Regions from separate parts of the Brevibacillus sp. NPDC058079 genome, predicted to be linked through region 1. Evidence: a T-box and tRNA genes for the amino acid it is inferred to sense, from the RefSeq annotation. Region 1 holds a T-box; the other holds one or more tRNA genes.
What was found. The T-box of region 1 lies ahead of ileS (isoleucine--tRNA ligase). A T-box ahead of a tRNA ligase gene usually reads a tRNA of that ligase, here a tRNA-Ile.
Positions count from the first base shown of each region.

Region 2: it has a tRNA-Ile gene. The T-box ahead of ileS (isoleucine--tRNA ligase) is inferred to sense a tRNA for this amino acid. The anticodon was not compared.

Region 1 covers NZ_JBHVSO010000003.1:457,619-473,331, forward strand. The annotation lists gene ACFVS2_RS12280 (efflux RND transporter permease subunit) at 1-551, opposite strand, end outside; gene ACFVS2_RS12285 (efflux RND transporter periplasmic adaptor subunit) at 548-1,795, opposite strand; gene ACFVS2_RS12290 (TetR/AcrR family transcriptional regulator) at 1,893-2,468, opposite strand; gene ileS (isoleucine--tRNA ligase) at 2,639-5,719, opposite strand; T-box leader at 5,789-6,047, opposite strand; gene ACFVS2_RS12300 (MFS transporter) at 6,103-7,308, opposite strand; gene ACFVS2_RS12305 (thioredoxin family protein) at 7,341-7,904, opposite strand; gene ACFVS2_RS12310 (IDEAL domain-containing protein) at 7,934-8,323, opposite strand; gene ACFVS2_RS12315 (RrF2 family transcriptional regulator) at 8,386-8,823, opposite strand; gene ACFVS2_RS12320 (GNAT family N-acetyltransferase) at 9,058-9,537, opposite strand; gene ACFVS2_RS12325 (quinone oxidoreductase family protein) at 9,603-10,583, opposite strand; gene ACFVS2_RS12330 (DUF1802 family protein) at 10,616-11,203, opposite strand; gene nadR (multifunctional transcriptional regulator/nicotinamide-nucleotide adenylyltransferase/ribosylnicotinamide kinase NadR) at 11,245-12,303, opposite strand; gene pnuC (nicotinamide riboside transporter PnuC) at 12,291-13,004, opposite strand; gene ACFVS2_RS12345 (TIGR02452 family protein) at 13,001-13,861, opposite strand; gene ACFVS2_RS12350 (NUDIX hydrolase) at 13,886-14,794, opposite strand; gene ACFVS2_RS12355 (cation:dicarboxylate symporter family transporter) at 15,254-15,713, opposite strand, start outside.
Region 2 covers NZ_JBHVSO010000007.1:349,235-364,947, reverse strand. The annotation lists gene ACFVS2_RS22180 (RNA-binding protein) at 1-1,300, opposite strand, end outside; tRNA gene ACFVS2_RS22175 (tRNA-Ile) at 2,474-2,546, opposite strand; tRNA gene ACFVS2_RS22170 (tRNA-Met) at 3,589-3,661, opposite strand; gene ACFVS2_RS22165 (ketoacyl-ACP synthase III) at 3,908-4,963, opposite strand; gene ACFVS2_RS22160 (hypothetical protein) at 4,998-5,291, opposite strand; gene ACFVS2_RS22155 (ribose-phosphate pyrophosphokinase) at 5,390-6,205, shown strand; gene ACFVS2_RS22150 (nicotinate phosphoribosyltransferase) at 6,180-7,841, shown strand; gene ACFVS2_RS22145 (stalk domain-containing protein) at 7,996-8,976, opposite strand; gene ACFVS2_RS22140 (TIGR02452 family protein) at 9,145-10,005, opposite strand; gene ACFVS2_RS22135 (hypothetical protein) at 10,055-10,720, opposite strand; gene ACFVS2_RS22130 (adenylate kinase) at 11,114-11,779, opposite strand; gene ACFVS2_RS22125 (RNA-guided endonuclease TnpB family protein) at 12,941-14,281, opposite strand; gene ACFVS2_RS22120 (hypothetical protein) at 14,626-14,940, opposite strand.

The DNA of each region.
Region 1 (15,713 bases):
GCGATTTTTACTTCCTGCTCCGGCAATCCCTGGATCGAAACATCGGAAACACCCGGCACGGTTCGAAGTTGATCCTTCCACAGATCGAGCATATCGCGCAATTGGAGGATTTCTTCAAAAGAGTTAGCAGTGATTTGAAAAGTTTGAATGAAAGTACGGCTCATGTCATCATTGATGATAGGCTGCTCTGCTTCATCCGGTAAATCGGCCTCGGCATCCTTTACTTTTTTCCGTACATCTTCAAACACCGTTTTCGGTTCAACGTCATTCTCTGTTCGCACGCTAATAATGGATACACCGGAACGGGACTCCGAACTAATGGATTTGATACCTTGTACTTCGTTGATTTTTTCTTCCAGCTTCTTCGTGACAGTCTGTTCCACCTTTTCCGGAGTCGCTCCCGGATACACGGTGGTGATGGTGGCCATGCTGACGATAATGTCTGGTTGCTCTTGCTTCGGAAGCGTAACCGCGATGAACATACCAATCAGCACGAGCATCGCAAAGAAAACGAGGGTGATTTTGCGCTTGTTGATGAAAAACTCGATCATGGCTGATTGCCTCCTTTTACGGTGACAGAGTCCCCACCAAGCAAACGATCAGCACCTTTCGTAATCAACATGTCCCCTGCTTGTAAGCCAGCAGTAATTTCCAAATGATTGTCAACATACTGACCAATCGTGACAGGGGTCTTAACCGCTTCATCAGCCGCTAGCAAGAAAACGTAAGGCTCAGAACCTCGGCTAAAAACGGTTTTGGCAGGGACAAAAATGCCTTTCTTTTGAGACAAGGTACGCTTTGCGCTGATGACTTGCCCTGCAAACCAATCTTTTTTGGCGTTATCAATGGCGACTTCCACGCTTATCGTACCCGTCTGCTCGTTCGTCGCTGGATAAATCGTCGTCACCTTTCCGATTCTTTTGTCCTCATACAAACGAATCTCGACCTCATCGCCTACCTTCCACGATGAGATATCCTTGTCAGGTACAGGCAAAACGGTTTTCAACTGTTGGATGTTGCCGATTCGATAGACAGGCGCCCCTGGACTTGCGAGTTGCCCAACATCAGCCAATTTCGCTAGTATGGTTCCTTGTATAGGCGCTTTCACTTCCGTTTTTGCCAAAGTAGCTGCAGCCTGATCACGGGAGACCATCGCCCCTTGGTAGCTGGCATTTGTCGCACTGATATCTTCAGTCCGAGCGCCTTCGATCACCAGCGAATACGTCTCTTGCGCTTGTGCATAATCTTTATCGGCTAGTTCAAAAGCATGCTTGGCATTTTCATATTCGGTTTCGGAGATCGCCCCATTTTTATAGAGCTGCTCCATGCGCTGATAATCCTTCTGTGCTTGTTCTCGTGAGATTTTCTTCGCGTCGACTGCTACTTTTGCTTGTTGAACTTCTTGTTCCCGCGCCCCGTTTTTTACTTTGGAAAGTTCGGCGCTGGCACCATGCATCTCAGCGTTTGCCAATGCCAGCTGGAGAGAGTAGTCTGTGGTAGTGAGTCGGGCCAGCACTTCTCCCTTTTTGACAATGTCGCCTTCTTTGTAAGGCAACGACTTGATTTCCCCGGCTACTTCGAACGAAACAGTCGTCTCTTCGATAGGGGCAAGTGTCCCTGACAGTTCACTGGTCGATTGGAAGCTTTTCAGCTCAATCGGCTCCACTTCCACGATTCTGGCCTCGGCTTGGCCTTCGCTTTCCGTTGTCTTCGTCATTTGATTGCAAGCCGTGCCCATGACTGCTAGGGAGATGATCAGCAACATTCCAACCGCTTTTCTTACCGTCTTATTCACGTATACCTCACTCCTATTTGCTTCGTTCTCTTTCTTTATGTAAAATACACCATCGGAATGAACGTTCATTCCGCATTATTCAAAAAAAGGATCAGAATTAATGAATTCTGACCGCATCCCAGCAAGCTTCCTCTACGCCTGCAAGCAATTCCGGGGTTTCTTCGATTTCGCCAGCCTTGATGCACTTGTTCAATGCGATGAATGCCCCGTCAATAATCGCAATCAATGCATCCGCTGGCAACGGACGGATGACCTTATTTTTTTGTCCCCGCTCGATGAATTCGCATAAAAAAGCTCGTAGCCTCATGTATGCTTCGCGGCTGACTTGGTCCAGGTAGTGACCGTTTGTATGGGAATCCAGAAACAACAAGCCGTTCAAATTCTTTTTGGAGTAAAGAATTGTCTGCTTTGCAATATGCCGAAATTGCTCACGTAAGTCGTCAGATGTACGAGGATACCCATCTTGGAGTGTCTCAAGAAGTTCCCCTACACATTCTTGAAACAATGTATTGACGAGCGCTTCTTTGTTTTCAAAATAACGATAGATGGTACCGGCACCGACCCCTGCTTTTTCGGAAATCATCGGAACGGTCGTCCCATCAAAACCGCGATCTACAAACAAAACGAGCGCTGCATCCAAGATTAATTCGCGCTTGGTTTCTGACAAGTTCATGACTCCTTTCTTCTGCGGAATGAATTTTCATTCTGGTAGGAATTATAGTATACGCTTTACTGGAGTGTCAAATGGCACGTGACCCAGAGATATTACATGCTTGAAGAAAACAGCTAGGGATCTGATGTACCAACCTTGTTCCCTAGCATTTTATTTATCCAACTGCTTTGTTACCCAATGTGCAAACCAAATGTTTTTTCTCCGAACGAAACGGTCTCCATATCTGCTGCTTTCGCAAACGACACATCCGAAACAAGTACACTCTCACGCAAAACATGATCAAAACGCTCCAATGCTGCTCGTAGCTCATCGTCCACATCCAGTGTGAGCTGGACACGTTTATCGATGGGCAGATCCAGCTTTTTGCGGGCATCCTGAATGACACGGATGACTTCACGAACCAAGCCTTCTTGCTCAAGCTCTTCTGTGAGTGTCGTATTCAAGGCCACGTGGAGCTGATAGCCGGATGCAGAAGCGAAGCCTTGCTTCCCTTGCTTTTCCACGAGTAGCTCATCTAGTGTAAGCCGCGCGCTCTCGCCTGCGACCTCTACATCCAGGTAGCCATTGTCCACCGCTTTCTGTGCATCGGCTGCGTTCAATTCTTTTAGATACCCTTGGATTGGCCCAACGTGCTTGCCGTATTTTTTCCCAGCTACCTTCAGGTTGAGCTTGAAATGATACGTCACGAAGCTGCTGTCGCTTTGCTCCACCCGAATGTTTTTCACATTGATCTCGTCTTGGATAATGCCAGCAAATCGCTCGAGGTTAAATGGCAGCTCCATCGATACGATCAGCTCGGACAGAGGCTGTCTGGTCTTGAGTCCAGTTTCGTTGCGGACATTTCTCGCCAGCTCCACGATGTGTCGAGCCGTTTCCATGTCCCGCTCAAGGGTTGCGTCGATTGCTTCTGTGTTCACCTTCGGATAGTCAGTCAAATGAACACTGCCTTCTCCACCCAAATTACCATACATATCTTCTGCGATCAGCGGTGCGTATGGTGCGATCATCTTCGCCAGCGTCAGCAACATTTCCCGCAGGGTCTGGTAAGCAGATACTTTGTCAGGAGTCATCCCGCTGCTCCAGAAACGATCCCGCGAACGACGGATGTACCAGTTGCTCAGCTCGTCGACGAACGCTTCGATATGCCCAGCCGGATTCATGAAATCGTAGGTTTCCAGACCTTTTTCCACGTGCTGTAAGGTGGTATTCAAGCGGGATAGTATCCAACGATCCAATTCGTTCACAGGCGGTTGTGGCAGATGCTCTTCTGGCTTGAATGCATCGATCAAGGCGTATAACGAATAAAAAGCATGGGTGTTATGGATCGTATCGATCACTTTGTACTTCGCCTCGGCGACGATCCGCTTGGAGAACCGCTTGCTGCTCCACGGCGCACTGTCAGACAAGAGTGCCCACCGGAACGCATCTGCACCGAACTCCTCGATTACCTCCCACGGATCGATCCCGTTTCCTTTGCTTTTGGACATCTTCTGACCGTGTTCATCCAAAACGTGACCGGTAGAGATGACCGCCTTGTAAGGCGCTTTTCCGTTATACAAAGTTGAAACTGCCAATAAGCTGAAGAACCAGCCCCGCGTCTGATCGATTCCTTCCGAAATGATGTCGGCAGGGTACTGCTCCTGAAATACCTTTTCGTCGCCGAATGGATGATGGTACTGAGCAAACGGCATCGAACCACTGTCGAACCACACATCAATGACCTCAGGGGTCCGCTCCATCGTACCGCCGCAAGAGCAACGCAGCTTCACCTCATCCACAAACGGCTTGTGCAGCTCCAGATTCTCATCGAGTGGCGCCACAGACTTCTCACGCAACTCTTTTACACTGCCTGGCGCATATTCGCAGCCACAATCCTGACAAAGCCATAAATTGAGCGGCGTCCCCCAATACCGATTGCGGCTGATATTCCAGTCTACGAGCTCTTCGAGGAATTTCCCGAAGCGCCCTTCGCGCAAATGGCCTGGATACCATTCGATCTTGCTGTTGTTTTCGATCAGCTGATCCTTGATCGCTGTCGTTTTGATGAACCAGCTCTCCATCGCGTAGTAGAGCAGTGGCGATTTGCAGCGCCAGCAGAACGGATAGCTATGCTCGTAACGCTCCTTGGAAAACAACAGTCCGCGATGAGACAGATCCTTTACGATATCGACGTCGCAATCCTTTACGAAGCGACCCGCGAAATCTGAGATTTGATCGGTATAGCGGCCAGCCAAATTCACGACGTTCACGAAATCAAGTCCATGCTGACGTGTCGTACGATAGTCATCCTCCCCGTGCGCTGGCGCAGTATGCACGATGCCCGTTCCGCTCGTATCACTGACATAGTCCGCATCGACGACGATATGTCCATGGTTTACCTTGATATAGCCAAAAGGCGGCTCATACGGAGTACCGACGAATTCTGCTCCTTTGTGCGTGGACAAAACCTCGTAGTCTTCCTTGAACACTTTCTCCGCGAGATTTTTTGCTACGACGTACACTTCATCCTTGTGCTTCACCCGCACGTAATCGAGCTCTTTGTTAACAACCAAAGCCACGTTTGCTCGAAGTGTCCATGGTGTCGTCGTCCACGCGAGAAAGATGTCCTCGTTTGTCTTGCTTTTGAATTTGACGGTCGCACTTAAGTCCTTCACGTCTTCATAGCCTTGCGCCACTTCATGGGAGCTGAGCGTCGTCTGGCAATCCGGGCAATACGGACTGACACGATGTCCTTTGTACAGCAGTTCTTTCTTATGAATTTCAGAAAGGATGTGCCAGACGCTTTCGATGTAATCGTTGGTCAAGGTGACATATGGATGCTCCATATCTGTCCAGTAAGCAATGCCTTCCGTTAACTCGCGCCATTGCTTTTCGTACTCAAATACGCTGTTTTTGCACTCCTCGACGAACTTGGCCACTCCGTAGTTTTCGATCTCCTGCTTGCCGGAAATGCCGAGTCGTTTCTCCACCCCAAGCTCTACCGGGAGACCATGTGTATCCCAGCCTGCTTTGCGGACGACACGGTAACCGGACATCGTTTTGTAACGTCCGATGAAATCCTTGATGACCCGTCCAAGCACGTGACCGATATGCGGCTGTCCATTTGCAGTCGGAGGTCCTTCATAAAAGACGAAATTAGGCTTTCCCAGCCGATTGTCCATCGACTTGCGGAATGTGTCGTCTTCCCTCCACTGATCCAGAATGCGTAACTCTCGTGTCCTTGCTTTTTCTTTTACGTCTACTTTCCTCATCATGTACACTCCTTCTTCTGTAGTTTGCGTAGAAGTGTAGGTTCATAGAACGCAAAAAAATCCCGCCCCCTAAGGGACGAGATTTGATCTCGCGATACCACCCTTGTTCCGAAATCTTCATGCAAGCATGTCATTTCGGCACCTCTACTACGTACCATCATACGCGTCCCTTGTAACGGTGGGATTCCGGGTCAGCTTACTCCAGATGCTTCAGCTTTCCTTCTCGGAGAGGATTTTCGGCTAAGTCTTGAACGTTGGCTTTCAGCACAAGGGCCAACTCTCTGGGGAACAAGGGGATTAGCTTACTCTTTCTCGTCAATGAATTTGTTGGTGTTATTGTTGTTACTTTACTTTTTACACTGGTTTCTAAAAACTGTCAAGGGTTAGGCCACGACGCGCTTCACGCTGCGACGGCTTTCCACCTGCGACAAGAACAAGCTGAGAACCAGGATAATCGCGCCGAACAAATACGGTGCGTTCAAATGAACCCCGTACAGCGTACCTGCCACTGCTGGGCCAAAAATATTCCCCAGACTCATGTAGGCATTGTTCATCCCTGCTACGAAGCCTTGTTCATCCCCTGCTCGCTTGGAGATCAGCGTGTTGATCGCTGGACGCATAATCGACGTCAGGGTAAAGAAGATAACCGTCATAATCAGCATATACCAGAAGTTACCGGACAAGAGCATCATCACCATCGATACAGCAGACAAGAAGAACGTCACATTAATGAGCTTCTTCTCGCCAAAACGAGTAATGAGCTTACCGATCAGCGCTGCCTGCACAATCGTACCGGCAAGTGCTCCCACTGTGATAATAATGGAAATATCACGCGGAGTATAAGCGAACTTCGCATCGACGAACAGCGGGAAGATAACTTCAAAGTTCGCCAAACCAAACGTCATCGTAAAGACCAGCACCAGCATGATGAAGTACGACGATTGAAATGACTTGCCGAGTTGTGCGAAGATGTTTTCCTGCTTCTCTTTGGCGTTTCGTGCCGCGAGCTGCTTTTCCTTAGGAAGTGATTCTGACAAGAAAAAGATGGAACCAAGTGTGGCTACCGCACCAACTGCCGCGGAAATATAGAACGGCATACGCAAGCCAAGCTCTGCCAAAAATCCGCCAATACCAGGCCCGATAACAAAGCCGAGCGACATGGCAGCTCCGAGCATCCCCAGTCCTTTTCCACGTTTATCCTCTGTCGTAATGTCAGCTACATACGCCAGCATGGACGGAATCATCGCTGCTGCCCCGATCCCGCCGATCAGACGAGAAAGATAGAGCACCCAAGTTTGTTCAGCCAAGGCAAAGACCAGATTGGAGATCGTAAACAGGACGAGTCCCATTACAATCATGATTTTTCGCCCGTACTTATCCGACCATTCCCCCGCAATCGGAGAAAAAAGAAATTGGGTCACACCAAAGGCCGCCACCAAGTATCCAGCCGTCTCCCCACCCGCGCCGAACTCTTTGAGAAACTCGGGCAAAATCGGAATAATCAAGCCAATTCCCAGCATGGCGATAAACATGTTGATCATCAGGAAGAGAATCGGTCGCTGACTATTCTCTTGTGCATTCATATTCATTTATCCAGTCCTATCCTTATAGATTTTTCTCTTTAGCCTTGCAGCTTCGCTTTCACACTTTCAATCACCGTGCGCCAAATGGCAGGGTCTGTTGAAATCTGTTGCTTGAAGTTGCGGTATAGCTCCTTTTGCTTTTCCTCAAAATCAGGAGCGTCTGCAGCCGGCAATCCTGCACGGGCAGTCGTAATCATTTCCTGCACTTCTGGAGAACGCGGTCCCCAAACTCTGGCCTCGTAGCCATCCTGGTCGAGGAAAATAAAGATCGGGATCGCACGTGCTGTGCCATTGGTCAGGTATTGATCCATGAGCTCCAGATTTTCGTCACGGATGAGAAAGCGCAATTCGATGTTGCTTTCCTCGGCAATTCGCTGAATGACAGGAACGCACAAGGAAGCATCCCCACACCAGTCTGCGGTCAGCACGACCCCTTTCCAATTGCGCTGGGAAAGATCCTTCCAGACAACCAGATCCTCGTCAGTAAATGTGAGCTGATCGTATACGCGGGACACCTCTTCTTTGTTGACGTTCATGCTTTCTTTGTACGCAGCAAAGCTCATTCCTTTTTCAAACCAACTGTTATGATTCACGTTAGACATACTCCGTACTCCTCCTGTATATTGAAAAATTATTGCTCCCAAATAGCAGAAGTTCCCAAGCGATTGCGAATGGAAGAGCTTCTTGTTTTGCGGGCTTCTTTCCCTGACGTCTGTTTCATGGTGCTTGCCCTGGCAGTCAGGTCCATAAACCACTCTCTATCTTTGGTTGCGAGGGCGAGGTCGATCAGATCATGCATATGCTCTTCATCATCAAAAGAGCCTACCGGAATGCGTTCCATCCACTGTCTTGGAATCACCACCTGCTTGCCGATCGTCTCTTCGTTGTCGCATTGAACCACATAAACTTTCGCGGTACCTCGCAATGAATCATCTGTTTCGACGAAGCCTTGAACTAACTCGCCGAATTTGGTTTTGCCTAATATCCATTCTCCGACTTCCAATAACTCATCTCGATTCATTCCCGTGCACCTCCTAATTGTAACGGAAATTATTACAGTTTCCATGTTAAAAATTTGTATGGTTACTGTTGCGAATTCTCCTGACATCCTTGACGGACTTTATCTAATACAGTCTGGATCGTGATTTGTTCCAAATACTTTGTAAAGTACATCTCTGCTTCGGTAAAAATCTGATCCATGACTCCGTGCATATTCGCAGAAACCTGACACGCTTCTTGCGGATCTCCCGAACACCAGTGCGGCTTCAGTGTACCATTCGAGATCGAACGATATATCTCGGCCAAGGTGACCTCATTCGGGTCGCACGCAAGTATATAACCGCCGCCAATTCCCTCTTTGGTCTTCACAAACCCGTTCTTACGCAGAATGCTCATGATTTTGCGAATTCTGGCAGGATTCGTACATACATTTTTTGCGATGAGCTCACTGCTTGCCATATGCTCTGGGATATGAGCCAACAAAGCCAAGCTGTGAACAGCTATGGTAAATTCACTATTCACGTCACAGACGGCCTCCTTGCGAAGAGTACTGTAATAATAATTCGTACAGTTACGAATGTCAACAATTGTGTGGGGGCAAACTTTTTAAAAAGCCGGAGGATTTCAATCTGCGGTGGTCGGGGGGAAGCGAAGGCACATGTTTTCCAGTCGCCTTTTTCCTCACTACGTTCGGGCGGTCTCCTTCCAAACATGTACCTTCGCTTTTCGGACAACAGTTGCTTCTGCGGGGCATTTTTAAATAAGTTTTTTTATAAAAAGGATTTCATCGCGGATGGGGATGCCGTTATCTGCGATGAGGGGGATTTCTGGTTTGATTTGGCGGGCCTTGTCCACGGCATTGATGTACAGCTCGTGAAGCTGATAACCTCTTTTTTGGTAAAAGCCCATGGCGTGCAGGTTATCGTTGGTGGTGACGAGCTTCATGCGGTGACAGCCTTTTTCTTTGGCGGTCTGCTCTACTTGATTGAGAAGTGCGGTCCCGATTCCTTTGTTTTCGATCACGCTATCCAAGGAAATGATTTCACATTCCTGATCTCCGAGTACATAGCAAATAAATCCGTTGATTGCACCCTCTTCACCCTTTACTGCGTAGCCGTCCAGCGCATCGCATTGGAAGACGCCACTGGAGATGACCATTTGTGGACTTCCCCAGTGTTTGATGAAAAATTCAGTGATGACGTTTTTGTCCAGATCGCTTGTTGAAATCATCTGCATAGCATTCACCTCTCCAAAATGATAAAAAAAGCCCTCGCTTTTGAGTCAGCAAGGGCTCCACATCATTATGACCGCACATCCAGCAGTACTTTTCCCGTGCTCGCCCTGCTCTCGACCAACGCATGGGCGCTCGCTGCGTCTTCCAATGTAAAATGCTTGCCGATCTTGATGTCGAGCTGGCCATTCGCCAAATACTCCAAGACTTGCTTGGCTGTATCCTGCAACAAGTGTGGACGCAGCTTGCGTGTCGTACCAAAGCTGAAGCCTAATACAGAGCGGCAGCTGGCATGCAGGTCGATCGTCTTGATCTGACCGATTTCGCCGCTGGCATTGCCGAAATGGACGAGTCGACCGTACCATGCGAGGCATTCGAGACTACGCTCGCTCACCGTTCCGGAAATCGAGTCCAAAATGACGTCGGCTCCCGCACCATCTGTCAGCTCACGTACCTTTTCCACAAAATCTTCGCGATCATTGCAAATCACATGGTCGGCACCGGCTGACAAGGCAATTTCCGCCTTTGCTTCATTACCGACTGTGCCGATGACTCGTCCTGCTCCGAGCAGCTTGGCTAATTGAATCGCCGTTGTCCCGATTCCGCCTGCCGCAGCGTGAATCAGTACGGTTTCCCCTTTGGCAATGCGGGCAACCTTCGCCAGTAGCTGGTACGAAGTAAATGACACGACTGGGCAAGCGGCTGCTGTTTCCGTGCTGATTTGATCTGGCAGTGCAAAGGTCAAGCTCTCATCCGCCACGATATACTCGGCGTATGAACCGTTAGCCGGAAATGCGATGACTCTTTGCCCCACCTTCAGGCTTTGTACCTCTGCCCCCACCTGTTCGATCACGCCAGTCGCGTCGAGTCCCGGGATAAACGGCAGCTTGGATGCTCCCTTTTTTCCATATCTGGATTTGATATCCGCAAAATTGACACTGGTCATCTCGACGCGGATCAGGACCTGTGTAGGTGACATGGTCGGCATCTCGACATCCGCATATTTCATCGTTTCCGGCCCGCCTAATTCCGTTACCAAGATCGCTTTCATGAGAACCCTCCAGACAAGTTTGAAATGGAATGTTAGTTTTGCAGAATGGTCATGATTGCGGCTTTTTTCGCTGCGAACTCCTCGTCGGAAAGCACAGGGGTAAACGCAGCTCGCGGAATGTCCACCAATAGTTCATGCCAAGATTTGCAGCCTTGATAAGCAGCGTCAATGGAGATTTCTACAGGCTGCTCTATTCGATACATCCGCACGAACAAAATGTGCAGCGGCTGTTTTTTCTTCCAATGCAAGCGCACATCTGCGAAATTGTCCGTCCAGATGTGGAAGGGCGAAAGCGCACGCAGCTTGGCTTCGTCCATCAACTCAACATCGTCGGTTACTTCGGCAAAATATTCGATCATCACGGTCTTCTTGTCCATTGTCCAGCCTTCGAGGGTCGCGTCTAACAGATGTTGGTAGTCTGCCTTTACCATGTCGCGCTTCTGGTGCTCATAGGTCGGATACAAATAAAATTGATTATTTTCCAAGCGGAATTCTCGTGTTTCTTCGTATAATCCACCCTTGCGGATCGTGATGATCTGCTCACCTTCTCCAAGTGCTTTGACGGCGACTGCCCATTCCTTCAAGCTAAGGGGGGATAGCGGCTGTACGATCGACTGCATGCAGCACGGCTCCCTTCTACTGTCAGAATCGTTTGATGACATTAGTCTAGCCCAATTCCAGCTCGTTGAGAAGTCGTCTTCAACAGTTGATCGACATGCTGCATAGCTCCTTGCAGTCTCTCGGCATAATTTCCTCGCAGTGTCACGTACGTAATTCCCCGCTCATCCAGCATCTGGCGCAGTTTTTCATGATTGTGCAGGCGTACTTGCTCTTCTCCGTGCACGCGCAGTCCATCATCCACCCACGCGACATCTGGCTCCATGAACAGCCATAAATCATATGCTTGCTCGTCGGCAACCTGGTCGAGAACAGGGAAGGTTTGCCCGGTGTACAGTTCGGAGTAAAACTGGGTGACAATCGCTTCGGTATCGATGAACAAGAGCTTGTTGGCTTTCTGGAGCGCTTCGTACTCTTTCATTTTGTGACCATACGCAATATGCGGGAAATACTCCGGTGTCAAAATCGTATCGCAGCCCCCAACCTCTTCGCAGATTGTTCGTCCATACTCCTCGACAAACACGGTGTTGTAGATTTTCGCAAGATAACGGGTCAAGGTCGATTTCCCGCAGCTCTCTGTTCCTACCACCACTACCTTTTTAACGAAATAGGGCTGAACAACAGTCGGGATGTGCTGCCAATGGGTGTAGACCCCTTCATTGCGAATTTGAGTAGCGGAAATCGGTACTTGGCTGCGTGATTCATCGAGAATGATGTGCGCTGCCTCCGGGTATAAACGGCGAAAAATCGGATCGTAGGAGGGCTCGGAGCTGAAAACTAGATCAATTTTTTTCCCAATCATGCGTTTGATGTCCGCTGCTCCTGCCTCCCAATCGTAGCTCTCGTCGCTATCCGCAAGATCTTCGACTGCAAGCACGCGGACATTTTCCATGTCCTTGACCAGCGTGGACAGCCATCTCAATCGCACTTCATAGGGAATTGGCTTGATTCCTGCCTTCTCACACAGCTTTCGGTCGCGAGTAGGGCTGTGCGAGAGAACGACGTACAGCTCGTCGCAGCGGCAGGCCGCCTGTGTAATTGCGTATACATGTCCTTGATGCAGTGGCAAAAATTTGCCGCCAATGAAGCCTACGCCCCCCATGTCTGCTCCTCCCTTTGCTTGCGGTACTGCCGAACCCAGTTCATCAATCCGTAGATGGCATTCACCAAATAAGCAGACCACATGACCAGCATCGAGATATCGCTTCCGTCCTTCAAAAACGCTACCAGCCACATGTAAATCGTGAACAAATCAATGATGATCCAGACCACCCACTGCTCGACCAAACGCTTCACCATGAAGAGCATGGCGATGACGGAGAGAACAGCCGTCAAGGAATCGACAAAAGGCAAGGCCCCGCCCATTTGCTTCAATACAAACCCGTAAGCAATCGTTGTAATGATGCTCAAGACCGTCCACCAGATGCGTGCTTGGCTGGACAAAATGGTAATCTTAACGTCATTTTGCTTGACTTCGGACACGCGGTTTTTACGCCACAGGTAGAGTCCAATGAATTGCATCGGCAAAAAATAGAGAAGATTCAGCATCACTTCGCCATAGTACTTTTGCCCATAGGCGACGAACGCGTACAAAATCACATTGATGATACCCGGGTAGTAGCTCCACGTCTTTCCTTTGGCGACGAGCACGACACTCAGCATCCCTGTTAAGGAGGCGATCAAGCCGATTAATGTATCATCCAGTACAAAATACAAATAGAGGGTAACGAGTGTAAACGAGATGAGCCATATTTTTTCAAACCAATTCCAGTCTGCTAAAAAGCCGGTGCTTTTCGCATTCATGCGAATCTCTCCTTGAACGCTCGCAGGTTTTCCTGGCGCGCAGAATTGTCGTAGACAGCAAAAACAATGTGGTCAAAAAGCTGTACATACTGTTCCTCGATCAAAACAGTCGCAAAGTAATCTGCTACGTCCTCCGCTTTGTTGCGGAATACTCCGCAGCCGTATGCTCCCAAAATGATCGTCCGGTGGTTATGAATGGCTGCTGCCCGCAAAATTTTCCGAATGCGCTCCTTCATGACAGGGCCAATCTTCGCGATATTTTCAGGCTCTCGCTCACGAACAACCCCAGCATTCACGGCAGGCGCCGTAATAAAAGATAAGAGGTAGGGGTCATTCAAAAGCTGATCGCTTTGATCGCGGAGCACGGGGACCCGCGGTGAATAAATCATGTAGTCAGAATAAAAGCAGGTTTTCAACTGGCGGTGATAGGTGTACATTTCCTCCATTTGCACGATGCAAGGATACAGCCCGGAGGAACGCGCCAAGCTCTCTTCCTGCGCCTGGCTTCCCCCGAGGAATCCTCCACCCGGATTTTTGGCGGAAGCAAAATTCAAGCATACAGCATCTGCTCGCTTCTCGTGAACGATGAGGCGCTTGGCTGCATCCAGGCTGGATTCCGAGGTAACCTCGACCTTGGTACGTAGCTGTGCAGCCGTTGTTTGATGCGATGGTAGTGGCACTGTGTCTGCTGCCAAATCATTTGGCCGATACAGAACCGACTGGCTGACGGCAGAAGCTAGATTCTCCGTAATGCTCTTCTTTTCTCCTGCTTTATTCACGTAGTAACCCTGCTCTATGATTTGCAGTGTCTCTTGCGCGATTCGTACGCGAACGCTTCGATTGTGTCCCTGATTCATTGTGATTTCCTCCCTGGTACGGGGCTACGTCTGATCCATCCATTCCGGATTAAAACGAAAATACTTGGATGGTCGGTGCCCGGCATGTTTTCGATATTGATTCGTTTCCAGCACTTTGTCGGTTACCTTCCTGCGAAACGCCGCAGCCAACAGCTCACGTCCCAAAATCACTTCGTACACCTGTTGCAGATCGCTTAGCGTGAACAGCTCCGGCATTAAAGCAAAGGCGATGTCCGTGTATTCAATCTTGTTACGCAATCGCTCCAGTGCGTATTGAATGATTTTGGCGTGATCAAATGCAATGTTATTCGTCTCTACAATTTCGCGGGTCTCACGTACGGTACGACCCGTTACTGTTTTGGTGATCTTAATGGTGGCAGACAATTCTTCGCTCTCATGCACAAGTCGCAGCTCCAACCATTTTTCAGTAATGGAGCCGTCAATAGTCGCCATCTTTGTTTCTTTCAGCCATTTGTCCTCGATGCGGTACCACTCGGCCTCATCTGCATCATCCCCTGCCTGCAGCTGTAAAGACGAGCTGTCTACCAAGGCCATGTATGACGTGCTGATGACCCATGTCCGCGGATCTCTGCCCGCATCTCCCCAGGTGTAGAGCTGCTCCAAATAAATGTCGTCTACGTTTGTTTCCGTACGCAGCTCGCGTCTGGCTGCCTCCTCGAGACTCTCCCCAGGTGTAACAAACCCGCCTGGCAACGCCCATTGGCCGATATACGGATGCTCACCACGCTTCACGAGCAATATTTTCAACGACTTGGGCGAGAGCTTGCGGTAATTCTCCTCCTGCTCATCCATCACGGTGAATACCAGCATATCGACTGTCACAGACGGCCGCTCGAATTGGCTGACATCATAAGCCTCCAAGTACTCCAGTTCGGTTTGACCTTGTTTATATACATGTGATTTTTCTTTCATCCAATCGCCTCTTTTAGCTGCTGAATTGTTGTTGTCTTTTTGTTATTAACAAAATGTTATTATCAAGTTGTTGGTATCATATTACTCTTTCCTGTTTTTGGTGTCAATAAAAAATCCCCCACTTTAAAGCAAAGGGCTTTATTTGTAGAAAACAGCCGCGTAGAAGAAGCGCAGTTCCAGTCAAAGCGCCTCTGGAGCCCCTCCCAGCTCCGGAATAAATGGCGGGGAATTTCAGCTTTTATCACATACAAAAACGCTTTAGCGTTTTCGGGTTTGAAGCGCTCCCGCCATTTATTCCGGAGCGGACAGTTGTCACCCCTTGCGGGGCGTAGGCCGAAGCGCAGACTGGAAATGCGCTTCTTCCCACAACTACCGCCACTTTTTCAAACCAAAGCAAAAAAGCCCCCTGCCAGCTCATTCACTGACAGGAGGCTTCTTAAACACGATTTATCGCTTCTATTAAGCAGCACTTGGATCGGCTTTTACTGCCTGAACATAATCGTCTGCTTTCTTTTTGTCGAACTGACCTTCCCAACGAGAGATCACGATTGCTGCCAACGCATTACCTACTACGTTCACAACTGTACGAGCCATATCCATCAAACGGTCTACACCGGCGATGAAAGCAAGACCTTCTACTGGGAGACCTACAGAGCCGAGCGTAGCCAACAATACTACGAACGATACTCCCGGTACACCAGCGATCCCTTTGGACGTAACCATCAGTACGAGCATCAGCGTGATCTGTGTGCTGATTGGCATGTGAATACCATACATTTGCGCAATGAACAGAGCAGCCAGTGCCTGGTACAGCGTGGAACCATCCAGGTTGAAGGAGTAGCCCGTCGGAATAACAAAGGACGTGATCGCCTTCGGACAGCCCATCTTCTCCATTTTTTCCATAATTTTAGGCAGTACA
Region 2 (15,713 bases), on a different contig from region 1:
GAGCCATATCAAACACATCCTCTTGCTTAGCAAGGTCAACAGGCTTGATATAGGTCGCGATAGCATGTACATCGGTTTTAGCGTGTGACTTCTTGAGCATGGCTCCAAAAATCGTTGAAACATCACTCGCAAACAAAGAACCAGTGTCCGTTACTGAGTTACTCTGCATAGAACCTGATGTATCAATACCTACCAACAAACTAAGGGAATTATCAATCTCAAACGTTTGTTGTGCTACTTTACGAAGAATGTTACCAATGGCTCGCTTAAACTCTGGCGTAACTACCATTTTTTCTGCATTGAGCAATGCAAATGGTAACATATTGGACTTACGGTACATTTCAACATCCTCTATTTTCTGAACAACCGTCTCGATGAGATCTTGAGGAATGTCTGTTTCCACAACTTGTATTTGGGCAAAGCGCATTTGTTTTCCATTTTTTTGAATCACTTTGTCGACCCTTCCAAAATTATCTGCATTCGTTCTCAATGCAAATACTCTCTCTAATGCCACAAGGTTTAAAATTAATGCTGAATAATTCAAACCTTTATACATTGCCGAATACAGACTCCTTTTTTGAATGTGATCCAAGTTTGCCGTAGCGTGTTTCAGCTCCTCCAGTTGCAAGCGGTTTGCTTCAATGAGGGCAAATACCGTGTCATTAAGCGTCCCTTGCTCCATGAACTCAATGACTTCTTTAAGAGCTTTAGCTCGGGAGACGGTTAGTTTACCTTTTGAGATATACTCCATATAGCACTGAAATTCTTCAGGAGCTTCTTTGCTATTTGGACGAGTCACCTTAATGATTTCATCAAGTTTCCCCTTATTGCGAGAAACTTGATATTCATTGAGGTGCTCTTTCAGCCAATCATTCACGACTTTTTTGACTCCACGACCAAGACCTTGACGAATTCCGCCTTTACGTGCGATCTCTATGAAGTCATGAAGCATCTTAGGATTACGGATGATTCGTGAGAACGCCTTTTTAAAAAGGGCTTTGTCCTCCAGTGTAGACAAATATACCAACCAGATCGTTGGGACAAGTTTCAAACTGTTTATGTTGTTTCCGTAGACAGCCGCTTTCGTTGCAAATTCAGGACATTCACGCAACGCCTTCTCGAAAAGGCTTTTCCCGTTTTTCAATACTTCCGCTTGCGTTTGATAAAAGTTTCCGTTTAATAGACCAAGCGAGAAGAATTCTACCAATTGTTCTTTAAAAGACAATAGGTAGGCAACTCCACCTTCATGAGTCGTTGTTTTCATTCCTGTCATTTCTTGTACTTTATTGATTGCTACCATAGGATCATCCTCCTCGAAATTTTGATTTGCCTCATGATCAGATGAACTGATTATGTTGGCTATGTAGCATGAAAGTTAAAACTGTAAGCCTGAATCTGGTTATGTTAACAACTCCATTAGAGTTGTATATGTATTAAAAGAGAAAACAAAAAGAGAAGCATTAACTTCTCCTTTCACTTCTATTCATTAAGCAAGAACATACAAGGAAAAGGGGAAAAGACAGCATGCCTTTCGGCGTTCACTATACCCAATAATGTAATGTAGTCTTTTCAGCACCTCGTATGCTGACTCTGCTTAATTGCTCAAGTAGGGAAAAGGATGTTAAGACAACGGTTGTTCGGCACAATTGCCGAACGGTCAATGTTTTCACCAAATTGAAATAGTTTGTAATGTAGTCTTAACTGCACCCCACAAAGCAGGATTCTATTCGATTGCATTGCTTATAGTCATATTGTAATTCATCTTTTGACTATTGTCAATTTTTTTAAATATCTACAATTGCTTGCTTTAGAAGACTTTTATTCGCAGGGAAAATAGTGTAAGACATAGGTTCGCCAAGGTTGGCGAATAGCATGTTTTCATTATTTTGGATACGATTTTGGATACGAAGCAATGTAGTCTTACTGGCACCCCGCAAATTGTATTGAGAATGTTAATATAGATTTGAGTTTCTCTTTTATTCCCAGTTACCCATATTTTTCTCGACATTCTCCTATTATTGATCCGTCTTTTTTGGTATTTCCGTCAGATCTTTTACTTTTCCATCTTCAATGAAGAAGAGATACTCACCTTTATTAGTTGTCACCTGATACCTATCTAATAATTTATTCCACCCAAAAGAGATGACTGTTTCTTGTTTTGGAGCGAAGTAGGTATTCAAGATTTCTTGATTATCCTCTTGATTTTTAAGATGGATGACATTGCTGATTACAAACATCAATAGAGCAAGCATTAATCAAAAGAGAATCACTGTACTGGGACAACCCTTTTCCTTTTTTTCTAATTCTTCAGTTTCAATCAAATCGGTTTTGCTCAATTCTAACGCCCTTTCCATCTGCAAAATTCATTTCAACTTTAACTGCCACTAAAAAAATCTCATATAAAAAAGCAGATTAATTTCACTCTTGAACAACAAATCTTCGGTGAAACTTCTCTGCTTCATTTTCAAAATAGTGGATCCTACAGGGTTCGAACCTGTGACCATGCGGTTATGAGCCGCCCGCTCCACCAACTGAGCTAAGGATCCAGAATATATAGAACTACTATTTTCAGTTTTTTACCTGATGGTATTAACGAATGTGAATCGTAAAACGGGAATCACAGAATCGCATTTCAAACATCATGTAGAAAAAGTTTACTCTAAGACTCCCAAGGGGTTCCCCAACCTGATCCACAGTCAGGCGTGTTTGACCATTCCACCCAACGCCATATTAAAATGGGCAGGTTTTCCTACCTTCTGGGAGATAATTGTCGTATAGATATCTCTGTTCATCATTTTGTAAGTTTCTTTGTTAAAAATACAAGTCGTCAAACCGCATGGTTGCTATCTCCACCTTAGTAGCAGTAGGAACGTATTGGTTAAGCGTACTGTGTAAACAGTAGGCACCAATATTCGCACTGTCTTTTCATGCAGAGGGGTGAACGCTAACTCCGACTTGCTTGGGACTTCGCGGTACATACAACCATGTGCCGTGAGCTGTATGGTTTTCGCCAAGACCTATCCCAAGTTTTTTCCCACATTCTACTCTCCAAAATAGGCACATTTCACATTTAAGGAGCAGGGAGCGGTATGTAAAGGCTTTGAACTCGTAAGTTACCAAAGCCTGTATGATTGGCATTAGGCTCCATTAGCTTCTAATGCCTGTTCACTTCTTATGTCATCTTCATCCCCACCAATGAAGTGTTTCCATGAAGTCTCAACACATACACTTGCTATGTAGTGTGTTCTTGCGGAGAATGTCACTATCGACACTCATCCACCTTCCTCACGGAGAATCCCTGGAACCAATCCCGAAGCAAGGGAGATTAGCTCAACTAACCAAGAATGATCGACTGCTTTAGGCTTTTAGAGTCCCAAAAGTACGATCTATTCGTTTGATTCCTCATCCTGATCCCCGCATTTACAACCAATTTTGGGAGAGATCAGATGAACACTTGATTCTGGAAATCGAATTTCTTCTGTATCTTATAAAACTATGGTTCTTGGAGGTTGTGAACTTAGCGCCTTATTCATTAAATACGAAAATGACTCTGCCACTTAAAATCTCCTCTCTATGTTTGTATCTAAGTGGATCCTACAGGGTTCGAACCTGTGACCACGCGGTTATGAGCCGCACACTCTCCCTTCTGAGCTAAGGATCCAGAATTTATGGAATACCCGATGAGATTTGAACCTCCGAAGTCATAACTGCCAACAGATTTTCAGTCTTCCTTATTCAACTGACATCGATACAGGTGTATATACGCAAGCAAAAATATTATACATCTAATCTTGAGACAATATTACTATGATTATTGACTATTGTCAATATACTTTATATATTTTACTCGCTACAGTCTTGTTCTATGTAACAAAAGGGGAAAACTCCCTTTTGTAAAGTAACGTTCTTATCTTCTAAACAACATGCCGCATGTAGTTTGACCCGCTCCTACTGACCAAAGAATAAACAAATCTCTCTCCTTGATCAGTTCATTATCAATAGCATGATGCAAAGCAAATAGTGGACTACTTGTTCCTGTGTATCCATAACGATCTCCGACATAAACAAACTTCTCCAATTTTTCATCAAGTAATTGGCTAAATAATTGACCTGCTTTTACACTTACTTGAGAAATGAAGTATCTTTGGACATCGTTTTTCGTGTATCCATGTGTAGATAACAAGTTTTCCATTAGAATCTTTGAATCTGGTGCAAGACGAAGAGATTGATAACCTGAAATCATTGCGATCATTCGATCTTCCATGGATGTTCCTGCTTGAAATGCCTTAGACAAACCACATCCTGGCAAACGCATATCCTCCACTCCAACAGAATCTGTATGGTAGGCAGAATCGATAAATCCTCGATTCATCACATCTGTTCGTTCAAGCAAAACGGCACATGCGCCATCACCAAATACACCGCGATTGATTTCATCTGTTTTTTTGGCGTACTGACTCATTTGTTCTGAACCAACCACAATTGCACGTTTGATTTTTGGATTACTTTGCATAGTGCGAATGACTTGTTCGATTGCAACAACCATCCCTACACAGTTTGCATTCATGTCATACACGGTACATTCGGGCTTCCCTTGAATCGCTTTGTGTATGAAAGCAGCATTGGCAGGGATGATATACTCTGGTGTTCCCGATGAGAATACAATGGTGTCAATTTCCCTCCCCTTTATTCGTTCTTTCTCTAAAAGCTTTTTCGTTGCTTGAATTGCCATACTTACCGATGTTTCTGCGCCCTGCTTATCCAGATATCGATCTTTTCTACCTATGGCATCTAAAAAATAACCGATATCTTTCCCATACTCCTTAAACTCCTCTACTAACTCTTCGTTGTTTACTTTATGCTCAGGATGATAAATCGCTGTGCTTTTAATTATGACTGACAATACTACTGCCCCTTTCTCTATGATGATTTCCGACATAATAAAAAACCGCCGATTTCTCAACGGTTCTCCTAATAATCGTTTTCTATTATAGAATTTAGGCGTTTATGATATTCGTCATTTCCTCTTCGGTGTTGACAAACTTACCTGTGAAATTTGACTGACACCGTTCAAAAATTGGCAATATCTCTGGTTTAAACGTCGAGAGTTTTCTGCAATCAATAACAATTGACCATTCCGAGACTTGTATATTCTTCAACTTTAATTCTAACCCATCTACTGCTTTTTCAGTCGCTTCTGGCTCCGCAAAACCCTCTAAATTGATGCGATAGATTTTGGTTGCTTGATTTACATTAAAGGTTCCTTTCATGTTGCCGAATTCAACAAACATGTATAAGGATCGTTTTAAATATTATTGCTTATAGTCATTTTTTCAATTATATTTGCTTATAGTATTATGTACTGATAATAAACCAGGAGTTGAAAAACATGATTTCAATTAACGGCACAACACTTACATTCAATACCTTTCCAAATGCTGAAACGTTAGTTGATGGAAAGCAGATTTTGAGTTTAATTCAAACTGGAGAAGAAAATATCGTTGTTTTTAAGTATGAAGACGATACCGATCTTATGAAGTTATTTTTTGTCAAACGTTTTTTGGATGATTGTAAAGCAAAAGCATCTCTTCTCATTACTTACATGCCATACAGCCGAATGGATCGGAAGGAAGGCGATTCAGTTTTTACCTTGAAATATATTGCTTCCTTCATTAACGATCTGGCATTTGAATCTGTTCGGGTGATTGAACCTCATTCAGATGTCACACCTGCTTTAATTGATCGATGCATTCCAGAATACCCCACGCTAAACTTGCTCACTAAAGCAATGGAAATTGTTGGATTTGACAAAGAAAGAGATTACCTCTTTTTCCCTGATGCTGGTGCTCAGAAGCGATACGGAAAAGTAAGTGGAGTGAAACAACTCGTTGGCTACAAGGAAAGAGACTTCCAAAGTGGTCATATCAAACAGTTGCAAGTAGTTGGTAATGTAGAGAAACCGGGCTTTAAAGTAATCATTGTTGACGATTTATGCTCCAAGGGAGGTACTTTTATGCTAAGTGGCACCGAGCTACGAAAAATTGGTGCTTCCGAAGTGCATTTGCTTGTTACTCATTGCGAAAAGACCATCTTTAAAGGTGATCTCTTGAATACAGATGTCATCAACACTATTATCACAACCGATACCATCTTAGATGGAAATACGCATGATAAAATGATTGTTTTCAAAGCTTTTAACAATTAATCATTCTGACGATCCATATATTCAAAAAGCAAACAAACAATTAAAAAGGAGATGTCATTTTATGACTACCATTATGCCAGTCATTAACAACCCAAAATTCCAGCCTCAATATACTTATAACTATAATCCTTTATTGCTTTGCGACTTTTACAAGATCGCTCATCGCGTTCAGTATCCAAAGGGAACACAAAAAGTGTATTCCACTTGGATTCCAAGATCGAGCCGCTTGAATAGCATCAATAAGGTTGTAGCATTTGGTATTCAATCTTTTGCAAAAGAATACCTGATCGACTATTTCAACGTGATGTTCTTTGATCGTCCGAAAGAAGAAGTTGTCTATGGGTATAAAGAATTTATCTACTTCACTTTGATTAATCCTGGAAATATCGCAAACTTGTCGGAAGATTTATTGGAACAAGGCGTTCAGGATGTGGATTCCGATCACATTGCAGCTCTTCACGATCTTGGATATGTGCCATTGAAAATCAAAGCAGTGAAGGAAGGAACGCTTGTTCCGATCAAAGTTCCAGTAATGACCGTAGTGAATACAATTGATGAATTCTTTTGGGTTACGAATTACTTTGAAACCCTGTTCTCCAATGAGAACTGGTTGCCGATCACCGATGCCACCATTGCTTTTGAATACTTGAAGGTATTCATGAAGTATGCTGACCTCACATGTGATGACAGAAGCGCTGTTCCGTTTCAAGGACATGACTTCTCCATGCGTGGAATGGCATCCTTGGGCGCGACAATGGCTGGTGGAGCTGGGCATTTGCTATCCTTCTTAGGAACAGACACGATTCCTGCGATTATGCACCTCATTCGCTTCTACAATGCGAATATCCGAAAAGAGATTGTCGGAACATCCGTAAATGCGACCGAACACAGCGTTATGTGCGCAAACGGAAGAGATGAAAAAGCTGTTATCAACCGCTTGATCTCTGAGGTTCATCCTTCGGGCATCGTTTCTATCGTAAGCGATACGTGGGATTTCTGGCACTTAGTCACACACGTATATCCATCTTTAAAAGATCAAATCCTGGTTCGAGATGGGAAAGTAGTTATTCGCCCTGACTCTGGTAATCCCGTATTGATCTTGGTGGGTGATCCAAAGGCTGATACAGAACATGAGCGCAAAGGTTTGATCGAATGCCTTTGGGAAATTTTTGGTGGAACAGTAAACTCCAAAGGCTACAAAGTCCTTGATAGCCACATTGGTGCGATCTACGGTGACTCTATTACTCTTGAGCGCCAACTTCTCATTTTGCAGGGTCTGATGGACAAAGGATTTGCTTCCAGCAACGTTGTACTTGGTATTGGTTCTTACACCTACCAATACAATACCCGTGATACATTTGGATTTGCCGTAAAAGCAACCCACGTTGTCATCAACGGTGAAGAATTCCAAATTTATAAAGATCCAAAAACAGACAACGGTATGAAGAAGTCCCTAAAAGGAATGGTTGCAGTTGTTGATAAAGAAGGATCAATTGGATATATCGATAACCTTTCTATCGATGAACATGCACAATATGCTGACGTTGATCTACTTGAAGATGTTTTCGTGGATGGAAAACTCGTTCGCGATCAAAACTTGAGTGAAATTCGTCAGATTCTTCACAGTCAACTATAAGTATTTCTTTAAAAGGAAGTCACCTAACTTGAAAGGTGGCTTCCTTTTTGCATCTCAAAAGTGAATGAGTCATGTTTCACTCTTACTAAACTATCTTTCTTCATAACGTAAAAAAGAAGGTCGCTAAAAAAGCAACCTTCCGTCTTCTCAACTTTTATTTTGTGATAAAAATGGTTTGTGTTTCATCGAACCAAATGGCTTTTGCTCCCATTTTCTCGACAACAAATCGCAGTGGAAGCATGATTTGTTTCTCTTTGATTTCTGGTGCAATCGGCATTTGAACGGGTAAACCTTCAATCACTGCCGTCTTGTCACCAGCTTTGAATTCCATATATTTACCATTAATGTGTACGCCAATAATTCCTGTTTTTTCGTCAAAGCCAATGGTTGAATCTAATCCTTCAGCAATAAAACGGAAAGGAATCATGCTATTCCCCTTGCTCAGATATGGTGCGGCGGAAAGTTTACCGACTTTTGTCACCATTCCTTTTCCTGTTTTATTCGGTTTTTGATAATACCCAATGGTTGATCCGATTCGAACAATGACCTCAGTACCACCTTGCAATTGTTCAGGTGTTGTTGGAATTGGATGAGGATTGGTTGGCTTTGTTGGAGTTGTTGGTTTTTTATTGGGGTCTTCAATAGAAATGTTTTCTGATTGGAACGATTTCCGAACTTCTTTCACCTTCGACTTTCCATTTTGTTTTGACTTCTCCTCCAATTCAGCATATACGCGCAACGTATATTCCCCTGCTTTCTTAGGGTTGCTCAATCCCGCATCTTTTGAAATTTCGATGCTAAAATCTTCATCTCCAGAAACGCCCTTTGGTGTAACGATGGTGATCGTTTGTCCTGAAACCTTGACATCTTTTGGCGTTTTCCCATTTATCAAAACATCATCGTCATCTATCTTCTTAGGCATTTGCCATTGGGAAGAGAATGTAATTTTGATGTTTTTACCACTTACTAAATAAGCATTCCCCGTAGGAACCTCAAACTCAACTGAACTATCACGATCTACCTTATAGTCGGATAAAGATACGTCAAAATCACCTTTTGTCTTAGCAAAACCAGGGGAAGAAATTGCTCCAAACAATATAATTGCTGCCAGTATTCCTACCCACATTTTTTTCATTTTCACTTCTATACACCTACCTCTCTTTTTTGTTTATTATCATCATTCTATTCATATGTTTTTTCCTCTATAATTTCTTTCGACTGTTTAGATTTGACCTTCATCTAAATTTTGGAAACTATAAAACCCCTTCCTAAATGGAAGAGGCTTATTGAGTCTTTGATCGTATTATAGATTTCGATTGGATAATACCTGCACAAAGGGCAAAAGATTCTCTTTTGTAGGGCTTGGATCGTAAACCGCGAAAGTGATTTTCTTGAAAGAATGTTTAAAACGTTCATCTTCCAGCACTTCTTTGAACAACGTAGCAATGTCCTTCGGTTCATTTTTAAATACACCACAACCAAAAGCCCCTAACACTACTACTTCTTGTTGATGAAGGATCGCAAGGGAAAGGATTTTCTCGATTCTTCTTTTCATGACATCCAGGATCATATGTCGATCATTCCATGCTTTGTCCTTTACAACTCCAGCATTAACTGCTGGTGCTGTAATAAAGGAAACCGTATAGAACTCATCTAAGAGTTTCCCTGTATCGTCCTTGAAAACAGGAACATCTGGAGAGAAAATCATATAATCAGAGTAGAACCCAGTAAGCACCTGACGATTGTGATCATACATCTCTCGCATTTGTGAAATACAAGGGAATAACCCTGATGATCTTGCAATGCTTTCCTCTTGCGCCGATGCCCCTTTCTTAAATCCACCACCAGGGGTTCTCGCAGATGCGAAATTCAAACATACGACAGAGTTTGCTTGTTCTTTTGTTAACCTCTTTGTTGCTTCCAATGAAGTTTCCGAGGTCACTTCAATAACCGTTTGAAAGGAAGGTGAATACTTTAAGATTTGTTTTGTATCATATTCAATTTTCGATTCCATATCAGGTCGATACAAGACAGAATTACGAACTGCATTTTCAAGTATATTCGCAACTTCCACTTGATTCCCTTTTGAATTTTGATAACTTCCCAATTCAAGGATTCTCAAGGTATCTTCTGCAATCTCAACCATTTTCTCTCGCTTACTCATATCCCGATCTCCTCCTATTGTAAGGTTAACATGGCAAGGTCATCGACATTTAGACATGATCATAGGTCGTATCTCTTTCCTTCGCCATTTTAAGAATATCTTTTACAATAAATCGTTCTTCATCTTTCAACTTCGTTAGATCCGCGTAATCCTCACAAGTCATGCAATACCTATCGATCCGCCCGTCACATTCAAACATCTCAAATTCTTCGTCGTTTTCAATTGCTTTAATATCTTTTTCAAGTAACTCAAACTCATTCTTTAATAGTGGTTCGGTCAAATAACCCTGAGAGCAATGAGGGCATAACAAAATATAGAATCGTTCAGCAATTCCTTTCTCAACCAAAAAATTCTCTAATTTTTCAAGCCTTTCGTTGCTTTGCGCAAATTTATAAAAACTATTAAAATGCTCTCCCACACGAAAATGAATTAGGTGCTTATCTAATTTAAGTTTTGTTTCTTCGCTCAAAAAATCAATTTCTTTCAAATCAGGATAATGATGAATTCCTAAAATCTGAGGAAATTCCTCTACTTTTTTCGCTTCAATGATTTTTCCAATTTCAACACTCAAATATCTATGCTTCACATCACGTAGTTGCTCTTGTAACTCTATTAATTCATGACGAGTTAAACTGTTCAAATCTTCTATATTAATCTCATCTAAAAACTGCTTAAATTCAATATACTTATTTAAAATCCGAATGCGAATGTCCAAATTAATACCTCCGATAATATTGATTATAGTCAATATCATATCATTTGTTATCTATTATTGTCCAAGTAAAAAGAGGAGGAGTTTAATCCCCTCCTCCTCCACATGATGAACCACAAGATGAGCCACAAGAAGAACTCCCTCCATGGCTCGAATCACCACCCATCCCGCCGAATACGCCATGCGATCCTGTTGAGCCTACCGAGCCATGACCATTGTATCCCTTTGATTGCTCCACTGGATAACCGCCAGTTATGGTTTTGTAACAAACTCTGTATATCTTTTTAAGTAGTTTTCCAATACCCACAATGACTAAGAAGCAAATCGCAGTAGCACAGAATAATGAAAATAAAACTAAGTCACCTGGGCCTGATCGGATAAACTCTGCGACATCCTCTAACATTGCTCTCCACCTATCAATCGCTCCTTTTTCAATACAACTTGCACGCGATCATATAGTTCTTGTACAGAGCAATCAACTTTTATGCTTGAAAGCAATCCTCGTTCTTTGTAGTAAGTGATAATTGGCTTCGTAGTAGAATGATAGATATTGAGACGGTTCTCTATATGTTCAGGCTTATCATCTTCTCGTGTAATCAAATTTGATCGACAATAATCACACAATCCTTCTCTTTTAGGAGGAATGTCTATTTTATGATAAGTTGCCTGACAAGACGGGCAGACTTGACGATGCATTAAACGATTTAGAATAATGCTATCATTAACATCAAGATGCAAGACAAGATCCAATTGCATACCTGTTTCCTGCAAAAAAGTTTCAAAAGCATGCACTTGAGGGAGATTTCGTGGAAACCCATCAAGTAAGAATCCCTCTTTCATTTCAGATAGAGCCTTCTTCACCATCCGAATCGTGATATCGTCTGGTATGAAGTTACCCTGATCAATTAGTTGTTTAGCTAATAAGCCAAGCTCTGTTCTTTTTTGTATTTCAGCTCGGAATACATCTCCTGTCGATAGATATGGAATCTGGTACTCTCTCTTGAGGAATGTGGATATCGTTCCCTTTCCCGCCCCAGGTGCCCCTACAAGAATGATATTCATGTATCTCCCTCCAACTATTCCATTCAAATTGTATTGTTTCGCTATGAAGAATACTCTCTCTAAGAGCCGTCGAGTTGAAGCTGCACTAATTCCGTATTGTTTTGCAACTTTTCTCAGGTCACCCTTTGTTTCTTTCTATAAAATTCCATATCAAACTTTCATGCTAATCCAATGTATTATAAGGATTCAGGCATCAGAAATAGTTAAATTAAATTGCATGGGAGATACCAGCGATTAACTATGCTTTCAAAATATATCGTGACCAGTTCTTGTTTAATTGGTTTTTTACCTCGTTCAGCCAGCAACCAACCAAGGTTTATAATATACATTGTGACAAGCGACTGTCCGTATAACCGAACTTCTTCATGAACCAGCAATCAACCAAAGTTTATAATATACATTGTGACGCGCGATATAGAACTGGCTTTTGATATTTTACTACCAGCAATCAACCAAGGTTTAAAATATACATTGTGACTACTTTCCCATTCACGCTTTATGCATATTTTATGAATGAATGATCGTTCACACGGTTTTTGTGTGTGAATTTTCAATTCCTCATTAAAGAGAAATTACCTTATCGAGCGGTATGCTTTTTTAATTACACAAGCACCCTTCTCGACTTAAAGACAACCTGGATGCCTTTAAAACTATTTTATAAAAGCAAACCTATTTACACAGTTTATTCAGTAACCAAACGAAACTTCTGAATATGCTTTTTGACTTCTACACAAGGAAACGTGTTGTCAGATTCACGTTCAAGCAATCAACCAAGCTTTTAATATACATTGTGAGAAATGATCGAACGTAGGTAGGCGTCGCGTATATACCAGCAATCAACCAAGTTTTAATATACATTGTAACAGCAGCAATCATTTTTCCCATCTCCAGCAATCAACCAAGCTCTTAATATACATTGTAACTGCTTTCCTATTCGCGCTTTATGCATATTTTATGAATGATGATCGTTCACACGGTTTTTGTGTGTGAATTTTCAATTCCTCATTAAAGAGAAATTACCTTATCGAGCGGTATGCTTTTTTAATTACATAAGCACCCTTCTCGACTTAAAGACAACCTGGATGTCTTTATTCCTGTTTAATTGCGAACCCCTCGGGGATTTGATGTACATAGAGGGTTCGCAACACAGTCTTTGTATTTTTATGCATATTTTTTAAAGTGGACAAGTTTTTGTTTCTGTAATTTGATTTGATCTTGAATAATCTTTTCGATATTTTTTGTAGCGATATTCTTTGCTGCATTATAATCAGCGTTTGAATCAAAACCACATTGAATGCACTTAAAGTATGCTTGCCCTTTTTCTTCTTTGGGTCTATTTTCTTCAATAATGTAACCACAACAACTGCATCGTTGACTTGTATATTTCGGATCTATTTTTCGAACTTCAATCCCATTCTCTTTTGCTTTATTCATTATCTTTAGTTGCAAGTCATAATACGACCAGTTTTTTAAAAATCTACTATCATTTTTTCCAATACCGCTTAGGTCTTCCATTTGTATGATTCCACAATTATTTTTAATTGCAAATTCAACAACAAACTTCGCATACTTGTAATTAGCGGTATTTCGAAAATTTGACACCTTTTCAGACAACACATTAATCGGCTTTAATTTTGTCGCTCGCCCATGACCTGTGCGACCTTTCCCCGCATACTTCCCTTGTCTTAAAAGACTTATTCTGTGTTTCTCTACTTTCTTTCTAAAATGTTCAATTTCTCCGCCTTCAATCTTTTCTCTTGCCAATGAATTGTTTACTGCCATATAAACGGGATAGACAATGCCCATATCAATTCCTAAAATATTCTCTTTTGAGAAATCTTGAAGCTGTTTTGTTTCGAATGTGTAACTTACAGCTAAAAACCATTTTTTCTTACGCTGAATAATTTGTGAGCCACCAATTTTGTACTCACCAGATATGAGACGATTTAATACGATTTTTGTTGATGGGTCTTTTGCTTTGATATTCAGATTAAGCGAAGAAGATGTCGTTTCAAATTTGGTAATACCATCTTTATTCAGTAGTTTTATTTCAGCAACATACCCTTTATTGTCCCTGATTAATGCAATACTCTTATTATGTAACTCAATTGGAAGATTCTCTTTAAAAGAAGCAATTGATTTAAGACCATTCCTTACATCCTTTTGATCAGCTTTCCATTTCTTTATTGCTTTTTGCTGAGATTGGGAAGCATTTGCTGAATACATGATGTGTTGATTTTTTAAACGATCATATACATATCCTGCAATCGTAACCGCATTACCATCAGAAGTAGATAAAATTTCTTTGTCTTTCGGAAATATACCATAGCTACTTTTGTATTCGGATGAAAAATTATCAAACTCCCACATTAATTGCATGGTTTTGTTCATTATAATCCTTGTTTGATTACGAAGAACCTTTAAAACTTCGCTAAGTTTATCCCAGGTTACATCTATGGGCTTGTTAATTTCTAATGTAATTGTTTTTGTGATAGAAGACACTTAAATCAATCCCTTTACCAGAAACTTTGATGCTTTTGCTATTAAGTATACCTAACCAGTCTCGTTGTCTATAGACAATATTTTATCACTCATTATTATTTTGTCTATAGTATTTTTGGATAATTTTATTGCTTATTGTCAAAATACAAAAAGACCTGGAAGGAACCAAGTCTTTTAGGATGTTGCCTAATAACAATCACCGCACTCCAAATTACTCTTCTTTTTGAGATCTTCTGCTTGCCCACATAGATTGTATTATCATTTCCTTGTAATCATCTGTTTTCCGCCATCCTTTTCCCATAGATTTTTTACATAAGAATACTATTTAAAAAGTATCCAACCTTTTAGCTGGATACCCATTCTGTTTTTACTTCGATTTGTTCTTTATTAAGAATCAAAGAATACATCTTATTTTTTGTTGACACCCAATAATGCTCCGTAGGTTCCCAAAGATGAGAAAGTAATCCACCATGAAAACTTCCCCCATCTTTGTCTCTACGTTCAATTACCAGCACGGATTCATTTCTTTCTGATAGAAACGAAGTTATTCTGTCTTTATTATCTTTATCGTGGGACAGACCAATTACTAATAGCACTACATGAGCAGCAATGAAAATTGCTACACCCACAATAATAAATATCGTTTTGTAGTTTCTCATATACACCATCCATATCAGTAAAGTGGAAAGATGCAGAAATCTTTTCGGCGTTTTCAGTCACAAGGACGTGATTCGTTAGTCCTTTAAATAGTAGTATGTTCACATTAATTCGTTATCGAAATAAACACAATAATTGTTGCTACACAGCGAACCCTTTGGTCAATATCTCCAGGTCAACTCGCTCCTTTGGCGTATGCCTACGCACTCCCTGCCATGGTTCAATTTGCATTCTTGCCAACCAACCTGATTGAGTAGCTACGCCCAACCGATATCTCTCTTCATAGAGAAACTTTTTATTGGATCAATCAGATAACCATGCCACCCTCGCAACGCTTTTTGTTTGTACTCAATTGAATCCCGTCATTCGTTTGGCTTTTATTTCTTACTGTGGGCTACCATTCGCACCACAATCTCTACAACTCGCCTTTCATTTGGTAGCGAAACACCACTTCTTTAATCCAATCTTGATTGTGTACGGATTACTCCCTCACCACCGTACTTGTCGTCCCAACAGAACCTTCGACGACTATGCCACCATTCCGCATTTATAGACAGCGGTTTGGATGAGAAATTGATCATTCTTTCTCTCCAAATTTGTGTGGAATTCGCCTCTCTACCACCACACCATATCGTCCCCACGCTTGACGACTTGCCTCTGCACCTACATACAAGGTGTCAGAAAAGAGATGATCTGTCTCTTCTCCGAAGCGGAATACTCCCCCTCACCGCTCTATGCCATCCCCTAACTAATCTCCGTTGATGGCTTTCCTATG